Regions from separate parts of the Azospira sp. I09 genome, predicted to be linked through region 3. Evidence: predicted binding sites of a transcription regulator. Region 3 holds the regulator's gene; each other region holds the start of a gene.

Region 1 (9,473 bases), 1.5 Mb from region 3:
GGGAAAGGTGGCAGAGGCCAGGTGACAGATGAAAGGCGACGTGGGACGGGCGGCGCGCCGGCAGGCCGGGGCGGCCTCTTAACGCCCCTGTTGATGTACTGTATATTTATACAGCCATGAAGGATGAGCCCTGCCCACTCCCTGACGATTCCCGTTCCCCGGTCCCGCCCGCCGACCTGCCCGCTGCCGCGGCCGGAACAGCGATGCCTGCCGCGGCGGCGCCCGAACGGCGCATCGCCCACCTGGACATGGACGCCTTCTTCGCCTCGGTGGAACTGCTGCACTACCCGGAGCTGCGGGGCCGACCGGTGGTGGTGGGCGGCCGCAGCGTGGACCGGCCCCGGCGCCAGGCCGACGGCAGCCTGCACTTCGCCCGCCTGCGGGACTACGTGGGGCGCGGCGTCATCACCACCTCCACCTACGAGGCCCGAGCCCTGGGCGTCTTTTCCGGCATGGGGCTGATGAAGGCGGCCCAGCTGGCGCCAGACGCCATCCTGCTGCCGGCCAACTTCGACGCCTACCGGGACTATTCGCGCCGCTTCAAGGCCGCCGTGGCCGCCATCGCGCCCTGTATCGAGGACCGGGGCATCGACGAAATCTACATCGACCTCAGCCACATCGAGGAGGCCACGCTGCCCCTGGCCCGGCGCCTGAAGGCGGCGGTGCTGGCCGCCACCGGCCTTACCTGCTCCATCGGCATCACGCCCAACAAGCTGCTGTCCAAGATCTGCTCCGACCTGGACAAGCCGGACGGCATCACCGTGCTCGGCATGGAGGAGGTGCCGACCCGCATCTGGCCCCTGGCGGCGAAGAAGATCAACGGCATCGGCCCCAAGGCCAACGAACGCCTGGGCCAGCTGGGCATCCACAGCATCGGCGACCTGGCGGCGGCGCCGCCGGAAATGCTGGTGCAGCACTTCGGCCGCAGCACCGGCGCCTGGCTGCACCGGGCCGCCCACGGCATCGACGAGCGGCCCTTGAGCACCTCCCGGGAGCCCAAGTCCATCAGCCGGGAAAGCACCTTCTCCCGGGACCTGCACGCCCGCCACGACCGGGCCGAGCTGTCGGAAATCTTCACCGGCATGTGCCTGCGGGTGGCCGACGACCTGGCGCGCCAGGGCTACGTGGCCCGCACCATCGGCATCAAGCTGCGCTATGCGGACTTCCAGTCGGTGACCCGGGACCTCACCCTGGCCGTGCCCACCGCCGACGGGGCGGCGATCCGCAAGGCCGCCGGCGAATGCCTGAAGCGGGTGCCCCTGCAGCAGCGCCTCCGCCTGCTCGGAGTGCGGGCCAGTTCCCTGCTGCCGGCGGCGGCAGCGGCGGCCCTGCCAGCGCCCCTGGTCCAGGCCGAACTGCCCCTCTAGGGCCGGGGCGGCGTCCCCGTTTTTCGGGGGGCGGCGATGGCCTTTTTTCGCGTCGCCGGGACCATGCCGGCGGGACAACCTTGACGCGCGTCAAGCCTGCATGGGGCGTGAAACCCAGCTGCCACCGTGACGCCCGATTCTATTGACCCTGATCAAAGTACGTTTTCTGCCGCTGAAGAAATTGGGGCCTCCTCACTCAATTTTTTCAGGAACAGGGAGCCATGAAAACGAAGCGTTTCAACCTACTCAGGCTGGCGGCCATTCCGGCCCTGGCCTTTGCCGTGCAGTTCGCCTTTGCCGGCACGCCGGAATCCCACGGCGACGCCACCATGCGGGACTACCAGGCCGGCGGCGGCTCGCCCCTGGCCAGCGTGCCCATGCACCAGGATATCAATCCCCTGGCGCCGAAGATGACCGAGGCCGAGTTCGAGAAGGCCAAGCGCATCTTCTTCGAGCGCTGCGCCGGCTGCCACGGCGTGCTGCGCAAGGGCGCCACCGGCAAGGCCCTGACGCCGGACCTGACCATCGCCAAGGGCCTGGAATACCTCAAGGTCTTCATCAAGTACGGCTCCGCCGGAGGCATGCCCAACTGGGGCACTTCCGGCGTTCTCAGCGACGACGAGGTGGACCTCATGGCCCGCTACATCCAGCAGACCCCGCCGGCCCCGCCCGAGTACGGCCTGAAGGAAATGGAAGCCAGCTGGAAGGTGATCGTGCCGGTGGAAAAGCGGCCGAAGAAGAAGCTCAACAACCTCAACCTGGACAACCTCTTCTCCGTCACCCTGCGCGATGCGGGCGAGATCGCCCTGATCGACGGCGACAGCAAGAAGATCGTCAGCATCCTCAACACCGGCTACGCGGTGCACATCTCCCGCATGTCCGCCTCCGGCCGCTACCTCTTCGTCATCGGCCGCGACGCCAAGATCAACCTGATCGACCTGTGGATGGAAAAGCCGGACACCGTGGCCGAGATCAAGGTGGGCATGGAAGCCCGCTCGGTGGAAAGCTCCAAGGCCAAGGGCTTCGAGGATAAGTACGCCATCGCCGGCACCTACTGGCCGCCCCAGTTCGTCATCATGGACGGCGATACCCTCAAGCCGCGCAAGATCGTCTCCACCCGGGGCATGACCGTGGGTACCCAGGACTACCATCCGGAACCCCGGGTGGCGGCCATCGTTTCCTCCCACTTCAATCCGGAATTCTTCGTGAACGTGAAGGAAACCGGGATGGTCTACTCGGTGGATTACCGCGATCTCAACAACCTGAAGATCAAGATGATCGAGGCGGCGCCCTTCCTCCATGACGGCGGTTTCGAATCCACCCACCGCTACTTCATGGATGCGGCCAACGCCTCCAACAAGATCGCCGTCATCGACACCAAGGACGGCAAGCTGGCCAAGCTGGTGGACGTGGGCAAGACGCCCCACCCGGGCCGGGGTGCCAACTTCGTCGATCCCAAGTTCGGTCCCGTGTGGGCCACCGGCCACCTGGGCGACGATTCCATCTCCCTCATCGGCACCGACCCGGTGAAGCACGGCGACAACGCCTGGAAGGTGGTGCGCACCCTGAAGGGCCTGGGCGGCGGTTCCCTGTTCCTGAAGACCCATCCCAAGTCCAAGAACCTGTGGGTGGACACCACCCTCAATCCGGAAGCCAACATCAGCCAGTCCGTGGCGGTGTGGGACGTGAACAACCTGGACAAGGGTTACGAGCTGCTGCCCATCGGCGACTGGTCCGGCATCAAGGAAGGCCCCAAGCGCATCGTCCAGCCCGAGTACAACAAGGCCGGCGACGAAGTGTGGTTCTCGGTGTGGAACGGCAAGGACCAGGAATCGGCCATCGTCGTGGTGGACGACAAGACCCGCAAGCTGAAGGCCGTCATCAAGGATCCCAAGCTGGTGACGCCGACGGGCAAGTTCAACGTTTACAACACCCAGCACGATGTGTACTAATGGGGTCTAGCCTCTCCTGAAGCGGCATCCCAGGGAGACGAGAGAAGGTGATCCTTCTCTCGTCTTTTTATTGGCCACCCATTGCCGGAATCGCCCCATGTTCAGTCCCAAGGAAAGTCGACGCTGCAGCCGGGAGCTGCTGTCGGACATCCCCCTCTTCAACGGCCTGGCCGACAGCGTGGCGGACCAGCTGCTGGCCGCCAGCCGGGTCGTTTCCATTCCCGCCCACACCCAGATTTTCTCCGTGCAGAGCCCGGTCAAGGAGGCCTTCGTCCTGGTGCGCGGCACCCTGCGTCGCAGCACCCGCCTGGCCGGCGAGGTGGAGAAGACCCTGGAACTGATCCAGAGCCCCCAGCTCCTGGCCCCCGGCGAAGTGTTCGGCGCCGAGCGCTACACCTCCCAGTGCGAGAGCCTGGGCAGCAGCCTGATCCTGGTCATCGACGCCTGGCGCCTGCGCGCCATCGTGCAGCAGGACCTGCCCCTCAGCGACCGTCTCATCCAGCTCCTGGCCCTGCGCCTGCGCAGCACGGAATGCGACGTCACCAGTTACCACTACGGCCTCTCCGCCACCCAGCGGGTCCTCGACTACCTGCTGGCCCAGGGCGGCGAAGCCCTCAAGTCCGCCGGCGAAACGCCGGTGACCCTGCGCCCGAGCAAGAAAATGATCGCCGCCCGCCTGGGCATCACCCCCGAGTCCTTCTCCCGCTGCCTGCGGGAGCTGATCGACCTGGGCCTGATTGTGGTGGACGGGCGCGTCCTCTACATCCAGAACGCCGCCCTGCGGGATTACGAGAACGGCAATCCGGAGCGGCGCATGAGCTTTTCCCGGCGCGAGCGGGCCGAGATCATCCGTCCGCGCAAGAAGCTGTCCGCCGGCGCCCTGGTCAATCTCTGCGGCCGCCTGCGGGTCCTTTCCCAGCGTCTGGCCACCTCCTGGGCCATGATCGCCACCGGCCTGCCGCCGGCCAAATACCAGGTGCGCCTGCGGGCCCTGGTGGGGGATTTCGAGCGGGTGGACAAGCGCCTCGACGGCCTGGCGCTGGCGCCCCAGGTGGGCGAGCGGCTGCAGGCGGTGCAGGCCATCTGGCCTGCCTACCGGGAAGCCCTGCTGGGCAGCGCCACCCCGGCCGAGGCCGCCGCCGTGTTGGGGCTCAGCGAAAAGATGCTGGAGGCCACCGACGCCATGACCAAGGCCGCCGAACTGTGCGGCGAAACCCCGGACGCCCACTACGTGAACACGGCCGGGCGCAACCGCATGATCTCCCAGCGGGTGTGCAAGCTCTTCCTCTTCTGGGACTGGCCCGGCTGCGAAGACCTGGGGGAGCCGGCCCTGACCGAATCGGTGCGGGAATTCGCGCGCAACCTGACCGAGCTGCAGCAGAACAGCCACGGCGTGGCCGAGCTGGCGCTGCAGCTGAAGGAGGTGGACGCCCAGTGGCAGGTCTTCATCGCCTCCCTGCTGCCCGACCTGTCCCGGGCCCGGCGCACCCACCACGCCCGGGTGGTGTTCACCGAAGGCGAGCGCCTGCTGCGCCTGATGGATACCACGGTGAAGCTCTACGAGCGGCTGGGCAAATGAGGCCCGCCCGCCGCTCTTGACCGGGATCAAGCCTGCACTTCGCCAACTGACTGGTAACAAAGGATTATTTCCGGGCCGCCGGCCGCAGCGCGAAAAACTTGCCCGGGCCGGCACAGTGCCGCTTTCCAACCACTACACCGAAGGAAGCGTGCCATGAAATCCGCCCACCTCTCCCTGCTGGCCCTCGGCGGCCTGTTCCTGCTGGGCAACGCCCAGGCCGACGAAGCCCTGGCCAAGGCCAAGAACTGCATGTCCTGCCACCAGGTGGCGGTGAAGGTGCTGGGCCCCGCCTACAAGGACGTGGCCGCCAAGTACAAGGGCGACGCCGGCGCCGTCGACAAGCTGGCCGCCAAGATCAAGGCCGGCGGCAAGGGCGTCTGGGGCGAAGTGCCCATGCCCCCCAACAATGTCACCCCCGACGAAGCCAAGAAGCTGGCGACCTGGGTCCTCTCCCTGAAGTAAGCCCTCGGCCTTGTCCGGCGGACCTCGGCGCCCTGCCGTCGCCCGGTCCGCCGTCCCGCCTGCCTGTCCGGCAGGCCGGGCCTCCGCCCGGCCCTGGACGCCCCTTCGGCGCCTGCCCCGGCTACAATCCGGGCCATGCCTGCCTCCTGCCGTACCCCTTTCTCCGCTTTCATTCCCGCCTCCCTCGCGCCGGCCCTGGGCCGCTGCGGCGCGCTCCTGCTGCTGGGCCTGTGGGCCGCGGCAGCCGGCGCTGCGGACATCCGCCTCGGGGTGCTGGCCTGGCTCGGCTCGGAAGAGGCCGAGGTGCAGTGGAAGCCCCTGGTGCAGGAACTGGAGCGGCGCCTGCCTAGCCACCGCATCCAGTTGCGCCAGTACGACCTGGACGAACTGTCCCAAGCCCTGCAGGGCGGGGAGGTGGAATTCGTCGTCACCAACCCGGGCCACTACGTCACCCTGGAGGCGGAGCACGGCATCAGCCGCATTGCCACCCAGGTTTCCGCCCCTTCCCAGGACCCGGCCCACGTGGTCGGCTCCGCCGTGGTGGTGCTGGAACGGCGGCGCGACCTGCGCCGCCTGGAAGACCTGCGCGGCGCCACCCTGGCGGCGGTGGCGGAGGATGCCTTCGGCGGCTACCAGCTGATCTGGGCCGAACTGCTCCGCCACGGCCTGGACCCGGAGCAGGGCCAGCCCCGGCCCCTGTTCACCGGCTTCCCCATGCCCCGGGTGGTGGAGGCGGTGCTGCGCGGCGAGGCCGACGCCGGCGTGCTGCGGGCCTGCCTGCTGGAGCGCCTGGAGCGGGAAGGGACGGTGCCGCCCGGCCGCCTGCGGGTGCTCTCGCCCCGGGCCGACGTGGGCCATTGCGGCGTCACCTCCGCCCTCTACCCGGGCTGGGCCTTTGCCGCCGCCCGGGGCACCGACCCGGCCCTGTCCCGGGCCGTGCTGCTGGCCCTGCTCTCCCTGCCGGCGGACGAGGGCGGCCAGACCTGGAGCGTGCCCGCCGACTACCACCCGGTGCACGAGCTGTTCCGCGAACTGAAAATCGGCCCCTACGCCTTCCTGCGGGAGACCGGCTGGGATGCCCTGTGGCGCCGCTACTGGCCCTGGGCGGCGGGGCTGGTGCTGCTCCTGCTGGGCGGCGGCCTGTACACCCTGCGGGTGGAGCATCTGGTGCAGCGGCGCACCCGGGAACTGAGCTCGGCCCTGGCCGAGCGGCACCGGCTGGAGGCCACCCTGCGCTCCGGCCAGGAGCAGATGGACCATCTCTCCCGCCTCTCCATCCTGGGGGAGCTGGCCGGCACCCTGGCCCACGAACTGAACCAGCCCCTGGCCGCCATCGGCAACTACGCCCGCAGCCTGCTGCGCCGCCAGCAGGCCGGCAACCTGACGCCCGAGGCTCTGCAGCAGGCGGCGGCGGAGATCGCCAGCGAATCGGAGCGGGCCGCCGGCATCCTGGGCGGCATCCGGGCCTTCGCCCGCAAGCGCAGCCGGGTGCGGCAGCTTTGCGATTTGGCCCAGCTGGTGCGGGAAAGCGCCGATCTGCTGCGGGGCATCCAGGCCAAGGCCCCGGCCATCGCCCTGGAAGACGCCCTGCCGCCCGGCGGACGCCAGGTGCTGGCGGACCCGCTGCAACTGCAGCAGGTGCTGCTCAATCTCTTCAAGAACGCCTGGGATGCCCAGGAGGCCGTCGGCAGCGACGCCCCCATCGCCGTCAGCCTCAGCGCCGGGGAAGGGCGCTGCCGCGTCGCCGTGCGGGACCACGGCGGCGGCCTCAGCCCCGAACTGCAGCAGCGCCTGTTCGAACCCTTCTTCACCACCAAGCCCGACGGCCTGGGCCTGGGGCTCTCCATCTGCAAGACCATCATCGAGGCCCACGGCGGCGAACTGGCGGCCGCCGCGCCCGCCGACGGCCCCGGCCTGGTCCTGCACTTTTCCCTGCCCTTGGCCGCTGCCGGCGAAAGCACGCCCCCATGAACACCACTGCCACGCCCCCGGTCATCCACGTGGTGGATGACGAAGCCCCCTTCCGCCGCTCCCTCCTGTTCCTGCTCGAATCCGTGGGCTGGCAGGCGGTGGGTCACGAATCGGCGGAAGCCTTCCTCGCCGCCGCCCCCGCCTTTCCCGCCGGCGGCGGCTGCCTGGTGCTGGACATCCGCATGCCCCGGGTCAGCGGCCTGGAGCTGCAGCGGCGCCTCAAGGCCGGCGATCCGGCCGCCAATCCCTTCCCTATCATTTTCATGACCGGCCACGGCGACGTGGAACTGGCGGTGCAGGCCATGAAGGAGGGGGCCGTGGATTTCCTGCAGAAGCCCTTCAAGGACCAGCAGTTCCTCGACACCGTGGAGCGGGCCGTGCAGCTGAGTCTGGAACGCCACGCCGCCAGCCGCCGCCACCAGGAGGCCCGGGAATGCCTGGAGCGCCTCTCGGCCCGGGAGCGGGAAGTGGCCCGGCTGCTGGCCCTGGGCCTGGCCAACAAGGAAGTGGCGCGGGCCCTGGGCATCAGCGAAAACACGGTGCATGTGCATCGTCAGCACGTCATGGAAAAGACCGGCACCGGCAGTGCCGCCGAACTGGCCCGGCTCATCCTGCGGGCCGACCCGGCCGGGCTGGACTGAGAGTCGTCAGACGCCGGCGGCTGCCTGGCCCCTGTTGCCGGCCGCCGCCGCGTTGAAGGATTCCAGCACCGGCGCCATGGTGGCCACGCCGCGCCGGATCGCCGCCTCGTTGCAGGCGGAGAAGCCCATCACCAGCCCCGGCGGCGCCGGCTGGCCCATGCCGTAGAAGGAGATGGGCCGGGCTTCCACGCCCCAGGCGCCGAGGGCCGCAGCCACCGCCCGGTCGTCGCTGCCCCGGGGCAGGAGCGCGGTGGCGTCGAGGCCGGTGGTGATGGGCAGCACCGTCAGCAGGCCGTCGAGCTGGGTGGCGCACTCGTGCTGGAAGCAGGCGGCCCGTTCGCCGTAGAGGCGGCGCATCTGGCGCAGGTGGCGGGCGAAATGGCCTTCGCCGATGAAGGCGGCCAGTACCGCCTGGGGCAGGATCGGGGCGTGGCGCACGGTGAGGGAAATGGCCGAGGCAAAGGGTTCCGCCAGCCATTCGGGCACCACCGCGTAGGCCAGGCGCAGGGCGGGAAAGAGCAGCTTGCTGAAGGTGCCCAGGTAGATCACCCGGTCGCGGCGATCCAGGCTTTTCAGGGCCGGCAGGGGCGCTCCGTCGAAGCGGTACTCGCCGTCGTAGTCGTCCTCGATGATGATCCGCCGGCCCGCCTCGGCCCAGGCCAGCAGGGCCAGGCGCCGCTCCAGGGGCAGGGTGCCGCCCAGGGGCGACTGGTGAGCGGCGGTGACGTAGGCCAGCCGGGCATCCGCCGCCGTCGGCAGGGCGTCGGTGCACAGGCCCAGCCGGTCCACCGGCACGCCCTGCACCCGGGCGCCGCCCAGCTCGAACAGGCGGGTCGCCCCGGGATAGCCCGGGTCTTCCACCAGGGCCGTATCTCCCGGGTCCAGCAGCAGGCGGGCGCACAGATCCAGGGCCTGCTGGGCGCTGGCCAGGATCATCACCTGGCCGGCATGGCAGTCGATCCGCTGGGAATAGCGCAGGTGCTCGGCGATGGCCCGGCGCAGGGGCAGATGGCCGGCCCCGTCGCCGTAGCCCATGTCGTCGGGCCGCAGGCCGCGCCCCTGCTGGTGCGTGAGGCGCTGCCAGAGGGCGTGGGGAAAGGCCCCCAGGTCCGGCTGGTTGGGGCTGAAGGGCCGCCCCAGAACCATGCCCTCCCGGGAGAGGAAAGGGCTGTTCGCCAGCAGTTGTCCCTGGCGCGACAGCCGGGGGCGGTTGGCGGCGGCATCATCCATCCCTGCCGTGTCGGCGGCGGCAGCGCGGGCAACGCCCGGGGCGGCGCTGGTCCGGGGCTGCATCGTGCCGGCCGCGGCGATGGGCAGGGCCGCAGCCACCGTGGTGCCGCTGCCGGTGGCGCCGCTGAGATAGCCTTCGGCGATCAGCTGGTCGTAGACGGCCACCACGGTGCCCCGGGAGATGGCCTGCTGGCGGGCGAAGTCCCGGGTGGAAGGCAGGCGGCACCCCGGCGCCAGGCGCCCGGCCAGGATCGCGGCCCGCAGCTCCCCG
Region 2 (9,473 bases), 820 kb from region 3:
TGCACGCGTGGAACCTGAGCCCGGCCCAGGCCCGGGCGCTGCAGCTGGAACTGGCGGCCCGGGTGGAACGGCAGGACCGGCTCGGCCCCCTGCGACGGGTGGCCGGGGTGGACGTGGGCTTCGAGGACGGCGGCGCCGTCACCCGGGCCGCCGTGGCGGTGCTCGACTTCCCGACCCTGACGCCGGCAGCCCAGGCGGTGGCCCGGGTGCCCACCACCTTTCCCTATGTGCCCGGTCTGCTCTCCTTCCGCGAAGGGCCGGGGGTGCTGGCGGCCCTGGGGCAGCTGGAGACCCTGCCGGACCTCCTCCTGTGCGACGGCCAGGGTATCGCCCACCCGCGCCGGCTGGGCATCGCCAGCCACCTGGGAGTGCTGCTCGATGTGCCCAGCATCGGCGTCGGCAAAAGCCGGCTCACCGGCTGGCACGAGGCCGTGGGGCTGGAGAAGGGGGACTGGGTGCCCCTGTGGGACAGGCGGGGCGGCAGCGAAGTGATCGGCGCCGTGCTGCGCAGCCGTCGCGGCTGCCTGCCCCTGTACATCTCCATCGGCCACCGGGTCAGCCTGGCCACCGCCATCGAGCTGGTGCTGGCCTGCACGCCCCGCTACCGCCTGCCGGAAACGACGCGCCAGGCCCACCGCCTGGCCTCGGGCTGAGGCCGGCGCTGCGCCGCTACAAGGGGAGAGTGAAAGGGAAACGGCGCCGGGCGGCTAGTCCCGGGCCGGCTGCTCGGCATCGTTGAGTTCGTAGGCGTCGGCCACATAGCCGTGGCCCTTCATCAGGACCACGATGATGCAGGCGATGGCCAGGGTGAACACCAGGGTCCAGTGCAGGACGACGACGCTGATGGCCAGGATGTCGGCCGTCTGCAACTGCTTTTCCACCTGGGCCAGGGAGCCTTCCAGGGGCACCAGGCGCATGGCCAGGGCGGCCAGGGCCGGCAGCAGGGTGCCGATGAGGGCGATGCGGGGCAGCTTGCGCAGCAGGGTCCATTCGAAGCCCGAGGCTTCCCGCCGGCTGCCCGGCAGACGATGCAACATGCCCATGATGCCCTCCCGCAGAAACGGCGCCGCCGGCCGGCGGCACCTGTTCCTAAGAATAGCAAAAGGGGCCGGGGGTTCCCCGCGACCCGTTGCCGCAAGCCTCAGTCGGTGACCAGCCCGGCCACCGAGTCGGTCAGGCCCACGGCCAGGGTGCCCAGCTCGGCCACGGCCTGGCTCGAGGCGCGGATGGCGGCGTGGTTCTCCTCGGCCATGTCGGCGATCTCCTGGATGTTGCGGGCGATCTCGGTGCTGGCGTCGCGCTGGCCGGCGGTGGCATCCACGATGTCGCGCACGTGTTCGGCGGAACGGCCCACGGCGTGGCGGATTTCCGCCAGGCTGCGGGACAGCTCCTCCACCCGGCGGGTGCTGCCGTCCACCCGGGCGCTGTTGTCGTCCATGCCGGCCACTGCCTGGTGGATGTCCTGCTGGATGGCGCTGATGGTGCTGCCGATCTCCCGGGTCGAGACGCCGGTGCGGTCGGCCAGCTTGCGCACCTCGTCGGCCACCACGGAAAAGCCGCGGCCGTGCTCACCGGCCCGGGCCGCCTCGATGGCGGCGTTGAGGGCCAGCAGGTTGGTCTGGTCGGCGATCTCCTGGATGGTCTGTACCACCTTGCCGATTTCCCGGCTGCGCTCCTCCAGGCTCTGGATCAGCTGCACGCTCTCGCGCACGCCGCTGACCACGCCGGCCATGTCGGCGGCGGCGGCTTCGGCCTGGACGGCGCCGCGGCCGGCGGCGGTGTCCGCCTCCTCGGTCATGCGCGCCGTCTCCCGGGCGTGTTCCGCCACTTCGGCGACGCTGACGCTCATCTGCTGCACTGCCGCCGCGGTGCGGGCGGCGGCCTCGCTCTGGCGGCCGGAGGCATGTTCCACTTGCTGGCTGGCCCGAGCCAGGTTGTCGCTGGCCTCCACCACGGCGCGGGCCGCCTGGCCGTTGCCGCGGATGAGGCCGGCGAAGGTTTCCGCCATGTGGTTGAAGCTGTGCCCGGCCTCGGCCACCTCGTCGCCGGAGACCAGCTCCACCCGGGCCCGCAGATCGCCGCCGGCCATCACGGCGGCGGCGCCGCGCAGGCTGTGGATGCCGCGCATGATGGAGATGTAGGCCCCGGTAAAGCCGTAGACGATCACCAGCAGCAGCAGGGCGAGGCCCCCCAGCACCAGGTTGCGCACCAGCAGCAGCCTGCCCTGGCGCTCCGCCAGGAGGCCATCGATGGCCGGGGTCAGAGCCCGGGCCAGGTCCAGCACGGCGGCCATGGCCACGTCGCCCCGGGCGGCGTATTCGGCGGCACCGATGTCGAAGTCGGTGGTGTCGATGACCTTGGTGGTGAGCACTTCCTGCAGGCCCAGGGAGGCGGTGCCGACGTTGCCCGCCGGGCCCTCCAGGCCGGCCTTCAGCTCGGGCCGCAGCTGGGCGGCCTTGTCCACGTTCTCCAGGGTCCAGCCGATGAGGGGTTCCAGGCCGCCGCGGACCACCGTCAGCCGATTGCGCAGGCCCGACTTGAGGCGCTTGCGCGCCACCGCGCCAAGACCCGCATCCCGGGCCAGGCCCAGGCTCTCCACCAGCAGCGGCAGCTTCACCGAGAGGGTGTCCACCAGGGCGGCGGCGGCCACGTCACCGTCCCGGCGCAGGCGGCTGCCGTCGGAGATCTGGCCGAGCCACTGGCGGCTCAGCTGGGACAATTCCAGGAAGGCATCGAGGCCGCCGTCCGCCTCGTCTTCCGGACGCAGGGCGGCCACCGCCTGCCAGCGGCCCTGCAGCTCGCCCCAGGCCGGGGCGGGACCGAGGGCGCCGGCCTGTTCCTGGGCCAGCTTGCCGACCCGGGCCAGGGCCTGTTCCACGGCGGCCCGGCGCTGGGGCAGGCGCTGCTGGAAATCCGCCTCGCCGGCGGCAGCGCCCTGGAAGGCACCGTGCAGGTCATGCAGCGCCAGCATCAGTTCCAGGGCCGGCAGCTGCAGGGCCAGCCCGGCCCGCTCCTGCTCCAGCTCGGCCAGGGCGCTCTGGCGGTCCGCCAGCAGCAGGCCGCCGAGGAGGATCAGGGGCAGGGCGAACAGGGCGCCGGTGGCCAGGAGCTTCTGGCGGTAGGAGAGGCGGCCAACCAGCCAGGCGGCGGGGGCGAATAGCGCTTTCATGGAGTCCGGTCCGAAAAAGTGTGACTTTTTTCAGGTTAACGGCCCAATGTGTCACGCCGATGAAATGCGTTTGTAATGATGTTAACGACAATGCCCGTCTGCCAATAAGGCGGGACGGGCATCTTGGGGTTGCCTAAGCCAGGAGCGGCGTCAATCATCGCTCCTGGACATGGCAGGCTGAAGGTTCAAGCGTGGCGGCTTCTGCCGGGCAGGGTGGCCACCAGGGCGGAGAGACGCTCCAGGCCGGGAATGCGGCCGACGCTGGGGGGCCACTCGATGGCGTCGAGCATGTTTTTCACCACCAGGCCCAGTTCGGTGTCGCCTTCGATGGAGAGCTGGCGATTGAAGAACAGGGTGTCCGGGTCCTCCTGACGGCTGACCAGCTGCAGGTAGGCGGAGAGGTCGGCGCGGAAGGTCAGGTCGGGCTCGCCGGCGGCGCTGAAGACGGGACGGAACCAGCCGTTGGCGTAGGTGAAGCGGGCTTCGCCGCCGGTGTCGTTCACCGCCACCAGGAAGGTCTTGCCCGCCAGGCTCTGCAGGCTGTCTTCCGGCAACAGCTTCAGCTTGGCCGCGGTGTTGAGGCCGGAGACCAGGGCCAGGGCGTGGGGCCACTGGGGCAGGCGGGCACCGATCTTGGCGACGAACTCGGGCAGCTTGAAGGTGGGAATGGTGAAGTGGCTCATGTCAGGCTCCTGCATGCAGTTCGGTGGTGGCCGCCGCTGCCAGATCGATGCCGGCGCGGCCGAACCAGTAGCCGTCGCACAGGCCGTGCTCGGCCCACTGGGGCTGTTCCGCCACCTCTTCGCCGCGGCGGGCGCGCTCGAAGGCGGCGACGATGGCGGCAGTATGCGCCGGTTGGGGGCTGATGCGCACGGCGTCGATGCCCATCTGCGACAGTTCGGGCATCAGGTGCAGCAGGCTGTAGGTCTGGGCCGACATGGTCTGGATGCCGTTGATGACCAGGAAGGGCTGCTTTTCCCGGGTCAGCAGGGTCAGGCCCTCGCTGTGGTCCAGGCACTTGAACTGGCAGTCGTCCTTGTTCAGGTTGTAGTGCCGGGCGGTGAAGCAGCGGGCGGAGAAGGCCAGGGGAATCTTGCCGAAGGCGAAGACCTCCGTCTCCATGCCTGCCGGACGCGCCTGGTGCAGGGTCTGCACCAGTTCCCGGGTCGCCTCCAGGGGCGGCACCCAGCGCTTGGCGCCGAGGCCGGCGAAGTAGGCCAGGGCCGATTCGTTGTAGATGTTGAGGTGGGGGCCGCAGACGAAGGGCAGCTGCTTTTCCCGAGCCAGGCTGACGGCGCCCAGGTCGTTGGCCTCGAGGGAGCAGTTGCCCTCCTCCACCAGACGGCGCAGGGCCTTCAGGTCGCTTTCCGATTCCAGCAGGGCCTGGGCCGAGATCACCACCTCCTTGCCCGATTCGGCCAGGTCCCTGGCCAGGCCGATCCAGTCGCTGGTGCGCAGCTGCTGGCGGCGGGAGCACACCACTTCGCCCAGGTAGATGCGGTCCAGGGGCGTCTCCAGCATGGAGGCGTAGAAATTCATCACTTCCTGCTTGGGCCAGAACCACAGCAGGGGGCCGAGGGAGAGTTTCATGGTCATGTTCGTGCTTTCCTCTCTCAGCGCCAGGGCCGGTTGTAGGCGCCCAGGGTGGCCTGGTGGCCCTCGGAAACCTTGGTCAGTTCGGCCTGCCAGGAAGGCTTGACGCTGTAGCGGTCGTTGCCGTCCTTGAGGCTGTCCAGGGCGGCACGCAGGGTGCGGGTGACCTGGGTGACGTAGGCGGGGCTGCGCTGGCGGCCTTCGACCTTGATGGCGCGGACGCCGATCTTGACGATCTCCGGCAGCACCGAGAGGACGTTGAGGGAGGTGGGTTCCTCCAGGGCGTAGTAGGTCTCGCCCTGGACTTCGAAGCGGCCCTTGCACAGGGTCGGGTAGCCGGCGTTTTCCTGGTCGCCGTAGCTGTCGATGAGGATGCCGTTGAGGCGGGCGTCCATGCGGCCCGGATTCTTTTCCCAGCGCACGTACTTGGCCGGGGAACAGGCGCCGACGGTGTTGGGGGATTCGCCGCAGGCGTAGGAAGAAAGCCAGCAGCGGCCCTCGTTCATGACGCAGAGGCTGCCGAAGCCGAAGACCTCGATTTCCACCGGGGTGTTCTTGATGACGTGCTCCACCTGGGCCAGGGTCAGCACCCGGGGCAGCACGGCGCGGCGGATGCCGAATTCCTTGTGGCAGAAATTGACCGCCTCGTAATTGGTGGCGGAACCCTGCACGGAGAGGTGCAGGTTGAGGTTCGGGTATTTCTCCCGGGCGTAGGCCAGCAGGCCCACGTCGGCCAGGATCAGGGCGTCCACGCCGAGGCCGGCGGCCACGTCCACCGCCTCCCGCCAGGCCTGCACGCGGCCGGGCTGGGCATAGGTGTTGAGGGCCAGCAGCACTTCCTTGCCGCGGCTCTGGGCGTAATGCAGCCCTTCGGCCATGGTCTTCTCGTCGAAATTGAGGCCGGCGAAGTTGCGGGCGTTGGTGTCGTTCTTGAAGCCCAGGTAGACGGTGTCGGCGCCGTTATCGACGGCGGCTTTGAGCGCCGGCAGGCTGCCGGCGGGGCAGACCAGTTCGGGCAAGGGATTGTTCGACATGGCAAAAATGGGGAATCCGGGGAAGCCGGGAGTATAGCCCCGCCCCCGCGCAACCCCTTGATTTCGGTCAAACAGGGGGCAGGGAGCGCCTGGCGGACTGCAGCCGGGCTGGGACAAACGTGTAAGCTGATGCGCTCCCCATGCCCCGAATGAATCCCATGAAGTGCGTCGATGCAGCCTGGAAAGCCCACGAGGCGGAACTGATGCGGTTCATCGCCGCCCGCCTGCCCGACCGGGAGGAGGCCCGGGACCTGCTCCAGGAGGTTTTCCTGCGGGCGCTGCGGCAACCCGATGCCCTGTGCGGGGTGGAAAATCCCCGGGCCTGGCTGTTCCAGGTGGCCCGCAACCTGCTGATCGACCGCTTCCGCCTGCAGCGGCAGCAACTGCCCCTGGACGAAGACTGGCCCGCCGCCGAGATCCCCGAAGTCCCCCCGGTGGACAGGCTGGCCGACTGCCTGCCCCGGGTTCTCGGCGAACTGGCGGAGGCCGACCGGGAGGCCATCCGCCTGTGCGACATCGAAGGCCTGAGCCAGCAGGAATTCGCCCAGCGCCAGGGACTCTCCCTGGCTGCGGCCAAGTCCCGCGTGCAAAGGGCCCGCCGCCGGCTGCGGGCCCGTCTGGTGCAGGCCTGCCAGGTGCGTTTCGACGGCGAAGGCCAGGTCTGCTGCTTCGTGCCCCGGCCGCCCCTCCTTCCCCGGGACTAGCTGCATCCTTTTTGCCCCTGCTTCGTCTTCTGTGCGAGATGCCCCGTTGCCGGCCACGGCCGGGGCCAACACCGCCTTTCGCGAACAGGAGTGAAGATGAATGTGGAAATGAACACGGCGGCCCCGGCAAGGGGCCTGGGATGGCGCTGGCTATGCGGCACGGCGGCAGCCGCCGGACTTTGGTTCTGGCTCTACGGCAATCTGACGGCCATGGCCGATTTCGTCGTTGCCGCCCTGGGACAGAGCCGTCAGACGGCCCTGGGCGAAGCCCTGCACTTCTTCGTCTATGACACGCCCAAGGTCCTGCTGCTGCTGACCGGCATCGTCTTCCTGATGGGCGTGATCCAGACCTTCTTCGCACCGGAGCGCACCCGCGCCCTGCTCTCCGGCAGGCGCACCGGGGTGGGCAACGTCCTGGCGGCCGGCCTGGGCATCGTCACGCCCTTCTGCTCCTGCTCCGCCGTGCCCTTTTTCATCGGCTTCCTCTCGGCGGGCGTGCCCCTGGGAGTGACCTTTTCGTTCCTCATCGCCGCCCCCATGATCAACGAGGTGGCCCTGGCCCTGCTCTTCGGCATGTTCGGCTGGCAGGTGGCCCTGCTCTACCTGGGACTGGGGCTGCTGGTCGCCATCCTGGCCGGACTGGTGATCGGCCACCTTAAGATGGAGGCCCACCTGGAAGATTGGGTGCAGGCGATCCAGGCGGGCGCCCCCGCCAGCTTTGCCGGCGGCGGCATGAGCTGGGTGCAGCGGGGCCGCGCCGGCCTGGACCATGTGCGGGACATCGTCGCCAAAGTGTGGCCCTACGTGGTGGCCGGCATCGCCCTGGGCGCGGGCATCCACGGCTACGTGCCGGAGGACTTCATGGCCTCCTTCATGGGCAAGGACGTGTGGTGGGCGGTGCCGGCGGCAGTCGTGCTCGGCGTGCCCATGTACACCAACGCGGCCGGCATCATCCCGGTGGTGGAGGCCCTCATCGGCAAGGGTGCCGCCCTGGGCACGGTCCTGGCCTTCATGATGAGCGTCATCGCCCTTTCGGCGCCGGAGATGATCATTCTGCGCAAGGCCCTCAAGCCCCGCCTGATCGCCACTTTCGCCGGCGTGGTGGCCCTGGGCATCCTCCTCGTCGGTTACGTCTTCAACGCCGTTCTATAAGGAAGCATGATGAAAGAAGTGAAAGTCCTGGGCACGGGCTGTGCCAAATGCAAGACCCTGGTGGCCATGGTGGAACAGGCGGCCGTGCGTACCGGCACCGCCATCAATCTGGAAAAGGTCGAGGACATGGCCCGCATCATCGGCTACGGCGTCATGGCGACGCCGGCCCTGGTGATCGAGGGCCGGGTGGTCCACAGCGGCAGCCTGCCGGAGGCAGGGAGGATCGACCGGCTGCTGCAGGAATCCTGACATTTCCGGTCCGCCGGGTGTCGGCGGCGTGCCAATGAAAAACCGGCTCCGGGTCGCCCCGGGCCGGTTTTCTCTTTTGATTGTTTCTCTGTTGGGGAGGTACGGAAGCTGGGAGAGTTACACCCCCGTACCGGTGCGACGAAACCGTGCAAGCTTTGCTGTCACGACCCGCCTTCGCTCCCCGTCGCACGGGAGAGTCGGCGGACCGGCGCTCAGAATTTGACCGCGATGTCCTCGTCCAGCAGCATGTACTGGCAGGCCAGGCGCCAGCCCGGGGCCAGGTCCTTCACCACCAGTTCGTCCAGCTCGGCCTGCTTGACCTTGCCGGCCAGCACCAGGGCGGTCTTTTCCTTTTCCGTCAGGTGGGCGGCCATGGGCTGCTTGTTGCCCAGGTGCAGCACTTCCACGGCGCAGGAGCCGCAGTTGCCGTCCTGGCACTCGAAATCCACGGGGATCTTGTGTTCCTTGGCCAGGCCGAGGATGGTGGAACGGTTGCCGGCCACGGCATACACGGTCACGTCCTTCTTCTGCTTGGGGGAGGAAAACGTCACGTTCGGCATTGAATCACTCCTGTAAAAAAATCCCGCCCGCCATCGAAGACCTGATGGACGGGCGGGCAGATCGTCACCGCACGACGTCGAAACTGGTGCCCTTCGGATCCTTGTCGAGCACGTCGAAGATCTTGTCGAGGATCTTCACGAGCACGTTGAGGCCGCCCTGGTAACCCCAGATGGGGAAGCGATGGTGGTGGTGCCGGTCGAAGATCGGGAAGCCGATCCGGATCAGGGGCACGCCCGTGTCACGCTCCAGGAACTTGCCGTAGGAGGAGCCGATGAGGAAGTCGGAAGGCTCGGTGGCGAGCAGGGAACGCATGTGCCACAGGTCCTTGCCGGCGTAGATCTTGGCTTCCTTGCCGAAGGGGCTGGCTTCCAGCAGGGCGCCGAGCTTGGTCTCGAAGTCCTTGGTGGAATTGGTGACCACGATGTGCTTGGGCTCGGCGCCGACTTCCAGGAGGAAGCTGACCAGGCCGTAGACCATGTCGGGGTCGCCGAACAGGGAGAAGCTCTTGCCGTGCAGGTAGGCCTGGGAGTCGGCGATGGCGTCCACCAGACGGCCCCGTTCCTTTTCCAGCTCGGCCGGGATGGCCTTGCCGGTGACGCGGGAGACTTCCATGAGGAAGGCATCGGTGGCGGTGACGCCCACCGGGTTGTGGAAGGCGACGACTTCCTGGCCCTTTTCCTTGATGAACTCGCCGGTCTTGGCCGTGGAGAAGCCCTGCAGCAGGAAGGTGGCCTTGGCATTGACGGCGGCGATGCCGTCGTCGATCTTGGTGCCACCGTCGTACATGCGGAATTCGCCGTCGGCCGGAGTATCGAAGACGTCGGAGGGATCGGAGAGGACGGTGAAATCCACACCCATCAGGCCCAGCAGGCGCTTGATTTCCCGGTTGTTGCCGACGCAGTAGCCGTCGAAGCCGCCGTTCACGTTGATGGCGGCGCCTTCCTTGCGTTCCTGGCCGGCCCACAGGTTGGTCAGCACGCCCTTGAGCATGTTGTCGTAGCCGGTGATGTG
Region 3 (9,473 bases):
ATCAACGCCGGGGATCAGACCACCTGGCCCCTGTTTTGGCTGTTCCAGAGCGTGCCCCTGCTGCGCATCGCCGGCGAGTTTCTGCCCCTGTCCGGCCCCTTCAACCTGCAGTGGCTGGCCAGCCTGGCCTGGCTCCTGGTGTTCGCCCTGTGGGTGCGGCGCCACGGCACCATGTACCTGCGGCCCCGGCCCGACGGCCAGCCCGGCTGACGGATCGCGGAGCCATCCCATGTACCTGGCCCTCAAGCATCTGCACATCACCTGCGTCGTCCTCTCCGGCCTTGGATTCCTCCTGCGCGGATTTTGGATGCTGCAGGAGTCGCCCCGCCTGCAGGGGCGCCTGCCGCGGGTGGCGCCCCATGTGGTGGACACCCTGCTGCTCGGCAGCGCCCTGGCCCTGGCCTTTCTCTCCGGCCAGTATCCCGTCGTCCAGGGCTGGCTGACGGCCAAGGTGCTGGCCCTGCTGGCCTACATCGGCTGCGGCAGCGTGGCCCTCAAGCGGGGGCGCAGCAAGGCGGTGCGGGGCATCTTTTTCGTCATGGCCCTGTCGTGTTTCGCCTATATCGTTTCCGTTGCCCTGACGCGTCATCCCGCCGGCTTCTTCGCCGGTCTGTGAAAGGAATTGCATGAGCCACAGCCTGTTGGGCGCCGCCGCCCCCAGTTTCGACGAACCCCTGGAAATGCTGGATGCCTGCCACGGTCGCATCCAGGCCCAGATCGAGACCCTGCGTCGCCTGGTGCAGCACCTGCCCCGGCACGGCGCCGACCAGGCCGCCCGGGAGGCGGCCCAGGGCGTGCTGCGCTATTTCTCAGTGGCCGCTCCCCATCACCATGCGGACGAGGAGGATGACCTCTTTCCTGCCCTGCGGGCGAGCCAGGCGGTGGCCCGGGAAGCGGCGGTGGCGGCCCAGGTGGAGGCCCTCATCGAACGCATCCTGGCCGACCACCGGCGCATGGACCGGGCCCGGGACGAGGTGCTGGCCCGCCTGCAGGCCATCGTCGCGGCCCAGCCGGGGGAATGCAGCGAGGCCCTGCCGGCGGCCATGGTGGAAGGGTTGGCCGAGCTTTATCTGGGACACATCGATCTGGAAACCCGGGAGCTGCTGTCCCTGGGGCGGCGCCTGCTGTCCCCCGAGCAGGCGGCCGCCGTCGGCCGCAGCATGGCGGCGCGGCGGGGGGCGGTGTTTCCGGAAGGGGAACAGTAGGACTGCCGGCACGCCTGGACTAAGCCCGGGCAATAATCCGGGCAATAAAAAAGCGGCTCCGCGGAGCCGCTTTTTTGTTTGATGCTTGCCCGGGATCAGGCCGACTGGTGGGTCATCAGCTTTTTCAGGCCCGGGATGTCCAGGATGCGGATGTGCTTCTGCTGCACGGCGATCAGACCTTCTTCCTGGAAGCGGGAGAAGGCGCGGGAAACGGTTTCCAGCTTGAGGCCCAGGTAGCTGCCGATTTCTTCCCGGGTCATGCGCAGGTAGAACTCGGCGTGGGAATAGCCCCGGGCGGTGAAGCGCTGGGAGAGATTGAGGAGGAAGGCGGCCAGCCGTTCTTCCGCCCGCATGGTGCCGAGCAGCATCATGACCCCGTGGTCGCGCACGATCTCCCGGCTCATCACCTTGTGGAAGTGGTGCTGCAGGGCCACGATCTCCCGGGACAGGCCTTCCAGGCGGGGGAAGGGGATGATGCAGACTTCGCTGTCTTCCAGGGCCACCGCGTTACAGGAATGGTGTTCGGTGCTGATGCCGTCCAGGCCCAGCAGCTCGCCGGCCATCTGGAAGCCGGTGACCTGGTCGCGGCCGTCTTCCAGCAGCACGTCGGTCTTGAAGAAACCGGCGCGGATGGCGTAGATGGATTCGAAGGCCTCCCCGGCCCGGTACAGGTGGTCGCCGCGCTTGATCTTGCGGCGGGTGCTGACCAGTTCGTCCAGCTTGGACATCTCGGTCTCGTTGAGACCGTAGGGAAGACACAGTTCTTGCAGGTTACAGTTCGAGCAGGCGGTCTTGATGACCGACAGGGTAATTTCTTGGGCGCTGGTCTTCTTCAACGGCATGCTGTTCCTCGCTGGGCCAAGGGCGTTCGGATGGTGGTAACCTGCGCCGGAAGGCCCTTTGGAAGCCTTTGATCCAGGACAACGTGCCCCAGTTCCTGCACCACGATAATAAGCCGCACCTAATGTGTGGTTCTGCAACGACTGTTTTTCAATGACATTTACCGCCAACAACCTGGTTTTCGATCCCCAGATCATCCGCCGCTTCGACGTCAATGGACCGCGCTACACGTCCTATCCGACGGCTGACCGTTTTGTCGAAGCCTTCGATGCCGAGGCCCTGAAGCTGTGGTTGGGCAAACGCAACATCGGCGGTATCAGCCGACCGCTGTCATTATACTTCCACATCCCCTTCTGTAACACCATCTGCTACTACTGCGCCTGTAACAAGATCATCACCAAGGATCACGGCCGCAGCGCCAAGTACATCAAGTACCTGGGCAAGGAGATGGCCCTGCAGGCCGAGTACCTGCTGGATGGGGATCGGGAAGTCTCCCAGTTGCACTGGGGCGGCGGCACGCCCACCTTCCTCTCCCATGAGGAAATGCACCAGCTGATGGACCTCACCCACCGCCATTTCAAGCTGGTGGATGGGGCCGAGATTTCCATCGAAGTGGATCCGCGCAAGGTGGACCGGCCCACCGTGGCCCTGCTCGGCGAGCTGGGCTTCAACCGCATGAGCCTGGGCGTCCAGGATTTCGACGAGCGGGTGCAGCAGGCCATCAATCGCATCCAGACCGAGGAAGAAACCTTCACGGTGATGGACCAGGCGCGCAAGAGCGGCTTCAAGTCCATCAGCGTGGACCTCATCTACGGCCTGCCCCACCAGACGGTGATGGGCTTCAACCGCACCCTGGAGCGGGTCCTGGCCATGGACCCGGAGCGTCTCTCCATCTACAACTATGCCCACCTGCCGGGCCTCTTCAAGCCCCAGCGGCGCATCAACGAGAGCGATCTGCCCAACGCCGACACGCGTCTGCAGCTGCTCTCCCTGGCCATCAAGAAACTGACCGATGCCGGCTACGTCTTCATCGGCATGGACCACTTCGCCAAGCCGGACGACGAGCTGGCCGTGGCCCAGCGCCAGGGCCGGCTGCACCGCAATTTCCAGGGCTACTCCACCCATGCGGACTGCGACATGCTGTCCTTCGGCATTTCCTCCATCGCCAAGGTGGGGCCCACCTACAGCCAGAACTACCGCACCCTGGACGAGTACTATGACCGCCTGGACGCCGGCGTGCTGCCGGTGCTGCGGGGCATCGAGCTGACCGCCGACGACCTGCTGCGTCGTTCCATCATCCAGGCCCTGATGTGCCATTTCGAAATCTCCACCGAGTCCATCGAAATCGCCCACCTGATCGACTTCAAGAAGTACTTCGCCGCCGAGCTGGAGGACCTGAAGGAACTGGAGCGGGGCGGTCTGGTGAAGGTGGACGACAAATGGATCACCGTGCTGCCCCCGGGACGTCTCCTGGTGCGGGCCATCTCCATGGTGTTCGACAAATACCTGCGCGCCGATCGGCAGCGCACCCGTTACAGCAAGGTCATCTGACCGGGCCACGGGATACCGCGTTTAACTTGAGGCAAGCCTCAGGGGGGAAAAGCCGGGCGCTGGGGGAAACCCCAGTGCCCGGTATAATTTTGGCCATGGCCTTTTTCACTTTCCGCACGGCGCTCCCACGTGGCTGACTCTTTCCTGCCCACCCTGCTTTCCGTCCTCCTCGTCGGCTTTCTCGGCGGCACCCACTGCATCGGCATGTGCGGCGGCATCGTCGGCGCCCTGTCCCTGGGGCAGGCCGGAGGCAGCCGCTGGTCCCTGCATCTGGCCTACAACCTGGGGCGTATCGCCAGCTACGGCCTGGCCGGCCTCCTGGCGGGGGCCGTCGGCGCGGCCGGCGCCCACCTGGGAGAGCAATGGTCCCTGCGCCTGGTGCTCTACGTGCTGGCCAACCTGATGCTGGTGGCCCTGGGCCTCTATCTGCTCGGTGCCACCCAGGCCCTGGCGTGGACCGAGCGGGCAGGCCAGGGCCTGTGGCGCCGTCTGCAGCCCTTTTCCAAACGTTTTCTGCCCGCCCGCAGCCCGACCCAGGCCTTTCCCCTGGGCTTGCTGTGGGGCTGGCTGCCCTGCGGTCTGGTATACAGTGTGCTGACCACCGCCCTGGTGAGCGGCAGCGCCGCCCGGGGCGGCGCGGTGATGCTGGCCTTCGGCCTGGGCACCCTGCCCAATCTGCTGCTGGCCGGCCTCCTGGCGGCGCGGCTGAAGGATTTCGTGCGGCGCCCCTGGGTGCGCGGCATCGCCGGGCTGAGCGTGCTCGGCTTCGGCCTGTGGGGCCTGCTGGGCGCCTGGCGTCTGGCCCATAACATCTAGAAATGCTGAGGAGCAGACGATGCTGAATTTCCTGCTGGCGGTCGATGGTTCCGCTTGTTCCCTGCGGGCCGTGGATCACCTGATCTCCCGCCTCTCCTGGTACCGGGAAGTGCCAACGGTGCACCTGCTCTACGTGCATCCGCCCATTCCCGACGGCCGGGTGCAGCGCCACCTGGGCCACGAAACCCTGGAGCGCTACTACCGGGAGGACAGCGTGGAACGCCTGGAGGCGGCCGAGGCCAAGCTCAAGGCCGCCGGGGTGGCCTACCAGCGGCACATCCACGTGGGCCAGCCGGGGGCCGTCATCGCCCATCAGGCCGCTGAACTGGGGGCCGACCTGGTGCTGCTCGGCAGCCACGGCTGGAGCGCCATCGCCGGGGCCGTCATGGGCTCGGTGGCCACCCGGGTGGTGCATGAAACCACGGTGCCTGTCCTGCTGGTGAAATAGGCGGCAGGCCGTCTGCCAGCGCAGCCGGCCTGATCCCCGGCATGAGCGGGCGGGGAGGAGGTCTGCGTCCATCCCCGCGCAACAAAGAAACCCCTGGCCGTGCCGGCGGTCTGTAACCATGGGGTTTGAGCCCCTCTGTTACTGGCGGCTAAGGGCGCCTGCGCCCATAATTAGCCATTGCTAATGTTTCTTGCCGAGTTGCCCGTGTCCCAGTCCCCTGCCGCTCCTTCATCCTCCCGCCTCGACCTGCCCATTGCCGGCATGACCTGCGCCGCCTGTTCGGCCCGCATCGAGAAAGTGCTCAACCGCCTGCCCGGCGTGGAAGCCAGCGTAAATCTGGCGGCGGAGCGGGCCAGCGTCGCTTTGAGCGGCGAGGAAACCACGCCCCAGAAGGTGGTGGAAGCCATCGAGAAGGCCGGTTTTTCCGTGCCGCCGGCCACGGTGGAACTGGAACTCACCGGCATGACCTGCGCCGCCTGCGCGGCCCGCATCGAGAAGGTGCTGAACCGTCTGCCCGGCGTCGAAGGGGCGGTGAACCTGGCCGCCGAGCGGGCCCGTATCCGCTACGTGCCGGGTCTGGTGGATACGGTCCGGCTGATCAGCGCCGTGGAAAAGGCCGGCTTCGGCGCCCGGGTGGCCAGCGATACCACCCGGGAAGAGGAAAAGGCCCGCAAGGCCGCCCTCTACGCCGCCGAGAAGCGGCGCTTCTTCATTTCCGCCCTGCTCACCCTGCCCCTGGTGGCCCAGATGGTCACCATGTTCGGCCCAGCGCCGGAACATGGCGTCGGCGGCCATAGCGACCTGCTGCCCCGCTGGCTGCAACTGCTGCTGGCCACCCCGGTGCAGTTCTGGATCGGCTGGCGCTTCTACGACGGCGCCTACAAGGCCCTGCGCGGCGGTGGCGCCAACATGGACGTGCTGGTGGCCCTGGGCACCACCATGGCCTACGTCTTTTCCCTGGTGGTGACCCTCTTCGGGCTGGAGCACCAGCACGTCTATTTCGAGGCTTCCGCCGCCGTCATCACCCTGGTGCTGCTGGGCAAGCTGCTGGAGGCCCGGGCCAAGGCCAAGACCACTGCCGCCCTGGAAGCACTGGTGCGCCTGCAGCCCAAGACCGCCCGGGTCGAACGCAATGGTGAACTGGTGGAGCTGGACGTGGCCCTGCTCATTCCCGGCGACGTCTTCATCGTCCGCCCCGGCGAAGCGGTGCCGGTGGATGGGGAGGTGATCGAGGGCGCTTCCAGCGTCAATGAAGCCATGCTCACCGGCGAGTCCATGCCTGTGGGCAAGCAGGCGGGCGACGGTGTCTTCGCCGCCACCAGCAACGGCCAGGGTATGCTGCGCTGCCGTGCCACCGGGGTCGGCGAACACACCCTGCTGGCCGGCATCATCCGCCTGGTGGCCGAGGCCCAGGGCTCCAAGGCCCCGGTGCAGCGGCTGGCCGACCAGATTTCCGCCATTTTCGTGCCGGTGGTCTGCGCCATCGCCCTGGTCACCTTCGGTCTGTGGTGGTGGCTGGGGGGCGATTTCACTACCGCCCTGGTCAATGCGGTGGCGGTGCTGGTCATCGCCTGCCCCTGCGCCCTGGGCCTGGCCACGCCCACCGCCATCATGGTGGGCACCGGCCGGGGCGCCGCCGCCGGCATCCTGGTGAAGAATGCGGAAGCCCTGGAGCGGGCGGAAAAATTGAAGGTGCTGGCGGTGGACAAGACCGGCACCCTGACCCGGGGCGAGCCGGCGGTGACCGACATCGTCGCCCTGGGCGCCAGCGAAGACGAGGTGCTGGCCCTGGCGGCGGCCCTGGAGCAGGGCTCGGAACATCCCCTGGCACGGGCCGTGCTGGCCGAACAGAAAGCCCGGGGGCTGGCGATGCAGGCGGTGAGCGGCTTTGCCGCCGTGGCCGGCCACGGGGTGGAAGGGACGGTGTCCTCCCGGGCCCTGCTGCTGGGCAGCCCGTCCTGGGCGGCGGAGCGGGGCGCATCGGTGGAGAATGGCGTCCTTGCGGCCTTGCAGGGGCAAGGCAAGACGGTGGTGGTGCTGGCCGAACAGCAGGCCGGTGGCAGCGTGGCCCTGGGCCTGATCGCCATCGCCGATCCCCTGCGGGAGAGTTCCAAGGCCGCGGTGGCGCGCTTGCAGGCCCTGGGCGTGGAAGTGGTGATGCTCACCGGCGACAACCGGGCCACGGCAGCGGCCATTGCCGCCCAGGCCGGCATCGCCCGTTTCGAGGCGGAAGTGCTGCCCGGCGACAAGGCGGCGGCAGTGCAGAAACTGAAACAGGGCGGCCGTCTGGTGGCCATGGCCGGCGACGGCATCAACGACGCCCCGGCCCTGGCCGCGGCGGATGTCAGCTTCGCCATGGGCGCCGGTTCCGACGCCGCCGTGGAGGCCGCCGACCTGACCCTGGTGAAAAGCGACCTCATGGGTGTGGCCCACGCCATTGCGCTTTCCCGGGCCACCCTGTCGAAGATCCGGCAGAACCTTTTCTTCGCCTTCATCTACAACGTGCTGGGCATTCCCCTGGCCGCCTTCGGCCTGCTCAACCCGGTGGTGGCGGGCGCCGCCATGGCCTTGAGTTCGGTGTCGGTGGTGAGCAATTCCCTGCTGCTGCGGCGCTGGTTGCCGAAATAAGGGCGTTAGCCCCAGAGGACACAGAGTTCACCGAGGGTTCTTTGTCGTTGCTGATGTGGGTTCTGCGTCGACCTCCGGCCTGGAAGGCGCCGATGGTTTTAAACTCTGTGTTCTCTGTGCCCTCTGTGGCCAAGTTTTTTTAAGTGAGGATTCCATGGCAACAACAACCATCCCCGTCGGCGGCATGAGCTGCCAGAAATGTGTGGCTTCCCTTACCGGCGTGCTGTCCAAGCTGCCCGGGGTGGAAAAGGCCGAAGTGCTGCTGGAGCCGGGCCAGGCCACCGTCACCTACGATCCGGCCCAGGTGGGCGAGGCCCGCCTGCGGGAAGCGGTGGAGGATGCGGGCTTCGACGCCCTGTAAGGCGCTTGCGGCGGGTGCGATTGTCCGGCAAGAAAAAAGCCCCGGGTTGAGGCCCGGGGCTTTTCTTTTGGGGAGTGCCGCGTCAACGGTCGCAACGTCTGAGGGCGGCTTCCAGCCACGCTTCATCCAGTTCGCCGGTGCGGCGGGCGCAAGGACGCCGCTCCCGGTCCAGGACCACGGTGTGGGGTAGGGCGCCGCTGGGGTTGCCGAAGCGGGACAGCAGCCCCCGGGGGGTGCTGGGGGCGTGCAGCAGGAGAACGGGCGGTGTCGGGTGCAGGGGGCCGGCGGCGGTCTCGGACCGTTGCTGCACCGCGACGGCCACCACTCGGATTTGGGGGTGGTGCCGGGCGGTCTGCTCCAGAAGGGGCATCTCCCGCACACAGGGCGGACAGTCGGAGCGCCAGAAATTGACGACGCTGACCTGGGGTGGCTGGGCGGAAAGACGGACAAAACCGTCCTCACCGCCCAGCTCGAAGTCCAGGGGAGTATCGCTGGGCGCCGCGCCGGCTATGCCTGCCAGGGTACCCAGCAGGAGTGCCGCGCAACTCCGCTGACGGACCGCTGGCGTCACAGGCTCAGCTTGATGCCGGCGTAGACGTAGCGGCCCCGGTTGGGCCCCCAGATCTGGGTGACGTCGATGCCGCCGTTACCGTCCACCCACAGCATGCTTTCGTGGTCGGACTGCTTGAAGTCGAACAGGTTGTCCACGCCGACGAAGGTGGCCACCCGCTTGTTGAAACGGTATTCGGCGCGCACATCGCTGACCCAGTAGCTGGGGGACTGGTCCATTTTCCGGGTACCGTCGAAGTTGTAGCGCGGGTTGTTCTCGTAGTCGTAAAAGCGCTTCAGGTCCATGGGGCCGGTCCAGGTAGAGCGGGCAAACAGGGTCCAGCCGCCGATATCCCAGTCGGCCCGCAGATAGACGCGTTCTTCGGGCCGGGCAAAGGCCAGGGTGCCGGGGTCGAAGGCGTAGCGGAACATTTCGGCGCCGGCCGTCAGGTCCAGGGTGGGCAGGGCCTTGTAGGTGGCGGTGAAATCCAGGCCCTTCACCGTCACCGGGTTGCGGGCCGAGGTGAACAGGGTGATGGGCTGGCCGGCCCCGTTGACCTGGTCCGGGTCCAGCATGGCCATGTTCTTGATACGGTTCCAGTTGAAGCCGCCGGTCCATGCCCAGCGGTCGTCGGAGAAGGCCAGCGTGTAGGAGAGATTGTGGGAAATCTCCGGCTCGCTGATATTTCGCACGACGGCCACGGTGTTGAGGATGCCGTGGTCCTGCTCAAAGAAGGAGGTGGGGGCGCGGAAGCCCTTGCCCACGGCGATGCGGCTGTTGAGGTGGTCCGTGTGGTGGTAGAGCAGATTGAGGCGGGGGCTGACGATGCTGCCGAATTCGTTGTGCTTGTCGAAGCGTACCGAACCGTTGGCTTCCAGCTTGCCGTCCATGAAGGGGTGGTAGGCCTGCACAAAGACACCGGGGGTCCGGTACTTGTAGTTGTCAATACCGTCGTTGGGCGTGGTGCCGCCGTTGCCCATGCCGGTGCTCTTCAGGTCTTCGTAGCGGTAGTTGGCGCCCAGGGTCAGCAGGGTGTCACCGAAGGGTTGCTGGTAGCTGGCCTCGTAATAGGTC

What was found. The regulator FNR, encoded in region 3, switches genes on or off when oxygen is low (the NO sensors DNR and NnrR bind a similar motif). The targets are predictions, from matches to a motif close to TTGANCTAGNTCAA.
Region 1: a site for FNR is predicted at 1,510-1,523, ahead of AZSP09_RS05940 (nitrite reductase). Genes of this name have one in related genera too.
Region 2: a site for FNR is predicted at 5,854-5,867, ahead of ubiU (ubiquinone anaerobic biosynthesis protein UbiU). Genes of this name have one in related genera too.

Annotation. Positions count from the first base shown of each region.
Region 1 covers NZ_AP021844.1:1,277,999-1,287,471, reverse strand. Annotated here, with positions in the region: gene dinB (DNA polymerase IV) at 204-1,367, shown strand; gene AZSP09_RS05940 (nitrite reductase) at 1,589-3,319, shown strand; gene AZSP09_RS05935 (type IV pili methyl-accepting chemotaxis transducer N-terminal domain-containing protein) at 3,417-4,898, shown strand; gene AZSP09_RS05930 (c-type cytochrome) at 5,052-5,360, shown strand; gene AZSP09_RS05925 (sensor histidine kinase) at 5,496-7,331, shown strand; gene AZSP09_RS05920 (response regulator transcription factor) at 7,328-7,972, shown strand; gene pdxR (MocR-like pyridoxine biosynthesis transcription factor PdxR) at 7,979-9,473, opposite strand, start outside.
Region 2 covers NZ_AP021844.1:2,732,728-2,742,200, reverse strand. Annotated here, with positions in the region: gene nfi (deoxyribonuclease V) at 1-653, shown strand, start outside; gene AZSP09_RS12770 (hypothetical protein) at 708-1,043, opposite strand; gene AZSP09_RS12765 (methyl-accepting chemotaxis protein) at 1,142-3,169, opposite strand; gene ubiT (ubiquinone anaerobic biosynthesis accessory factor UbiT) at 3,355-3,852, opposite strand; gene AZSP09_RS12755 (U32 family peptidase) at 3,854-4,765, opposite strand; gene ubiU (ubiquinone anaerobic biosynthesis protein UbiU) at 4,783-5,796, opposite strand; gene sigZ (RNA polymerase sigma factor SigZ) at 5,937-6,500, shown strand; gene AZSP09_RS12740 (permease) at 6,597-7,652, shown strand; gene AZSP09_RS12735 (thioredoxin family protein) at 7,662-7,901, shown strand; gene AZSP09_RS12730 (2Fe-2S iron-sulfur cluster-binding protein) at 8,114-8,461, opposite strand; gene nifK (nitrogenase molybdenum-iron protein subunit beta) at 8,526-9,473, opposite strand, start outside.
Region 3 covers NZ_AP021844.1:3,553,899-3,563,371, forward strand. Annotated here, with positions in the region: gene AZSP09_RS16660 (NnrS family protein) at 1-210, shown strand, start outside; gene AZSP09_RS16665 (SirB2 family protein) at 230-616, shown strand; gene AZSP09_RS16670 (hemerythrin domain-containing protein) at 627-1,205, shown strand; gene fnr (fumarate/nitrate reduction transcriptional regulator Fnr) at 1,301-2,047, opposite strand; gene hemN (oxygen-independent coproporphyrinogen III oxidase) at 2,199-3,596, shown strand; gene AZSP09_RS16685 (sulfite exporter TauE/SafE family protein) at 3,726-4,412, shown strand; gene AZSP09_RS16690 (universal stress protein) at 4,432-4,860, shown strand; gene AZSP09_RS16695 (heavy metal translocating P-type ATPase) at 5,044-7,488, shown strand; gene AZSP09_RS16700 (heavy-metal-associated domain-containing protein) at 7,643-7,849, shown strand; gene AZSP09_RS16705 (TlpA family protein disulfide reductase) at 7,932-8,420, opposite strand; gene AZSP09_RS16710 (TonB-dependent receptor plug domain-containing protein) at 8,417-9,473, opposite strand, start outside.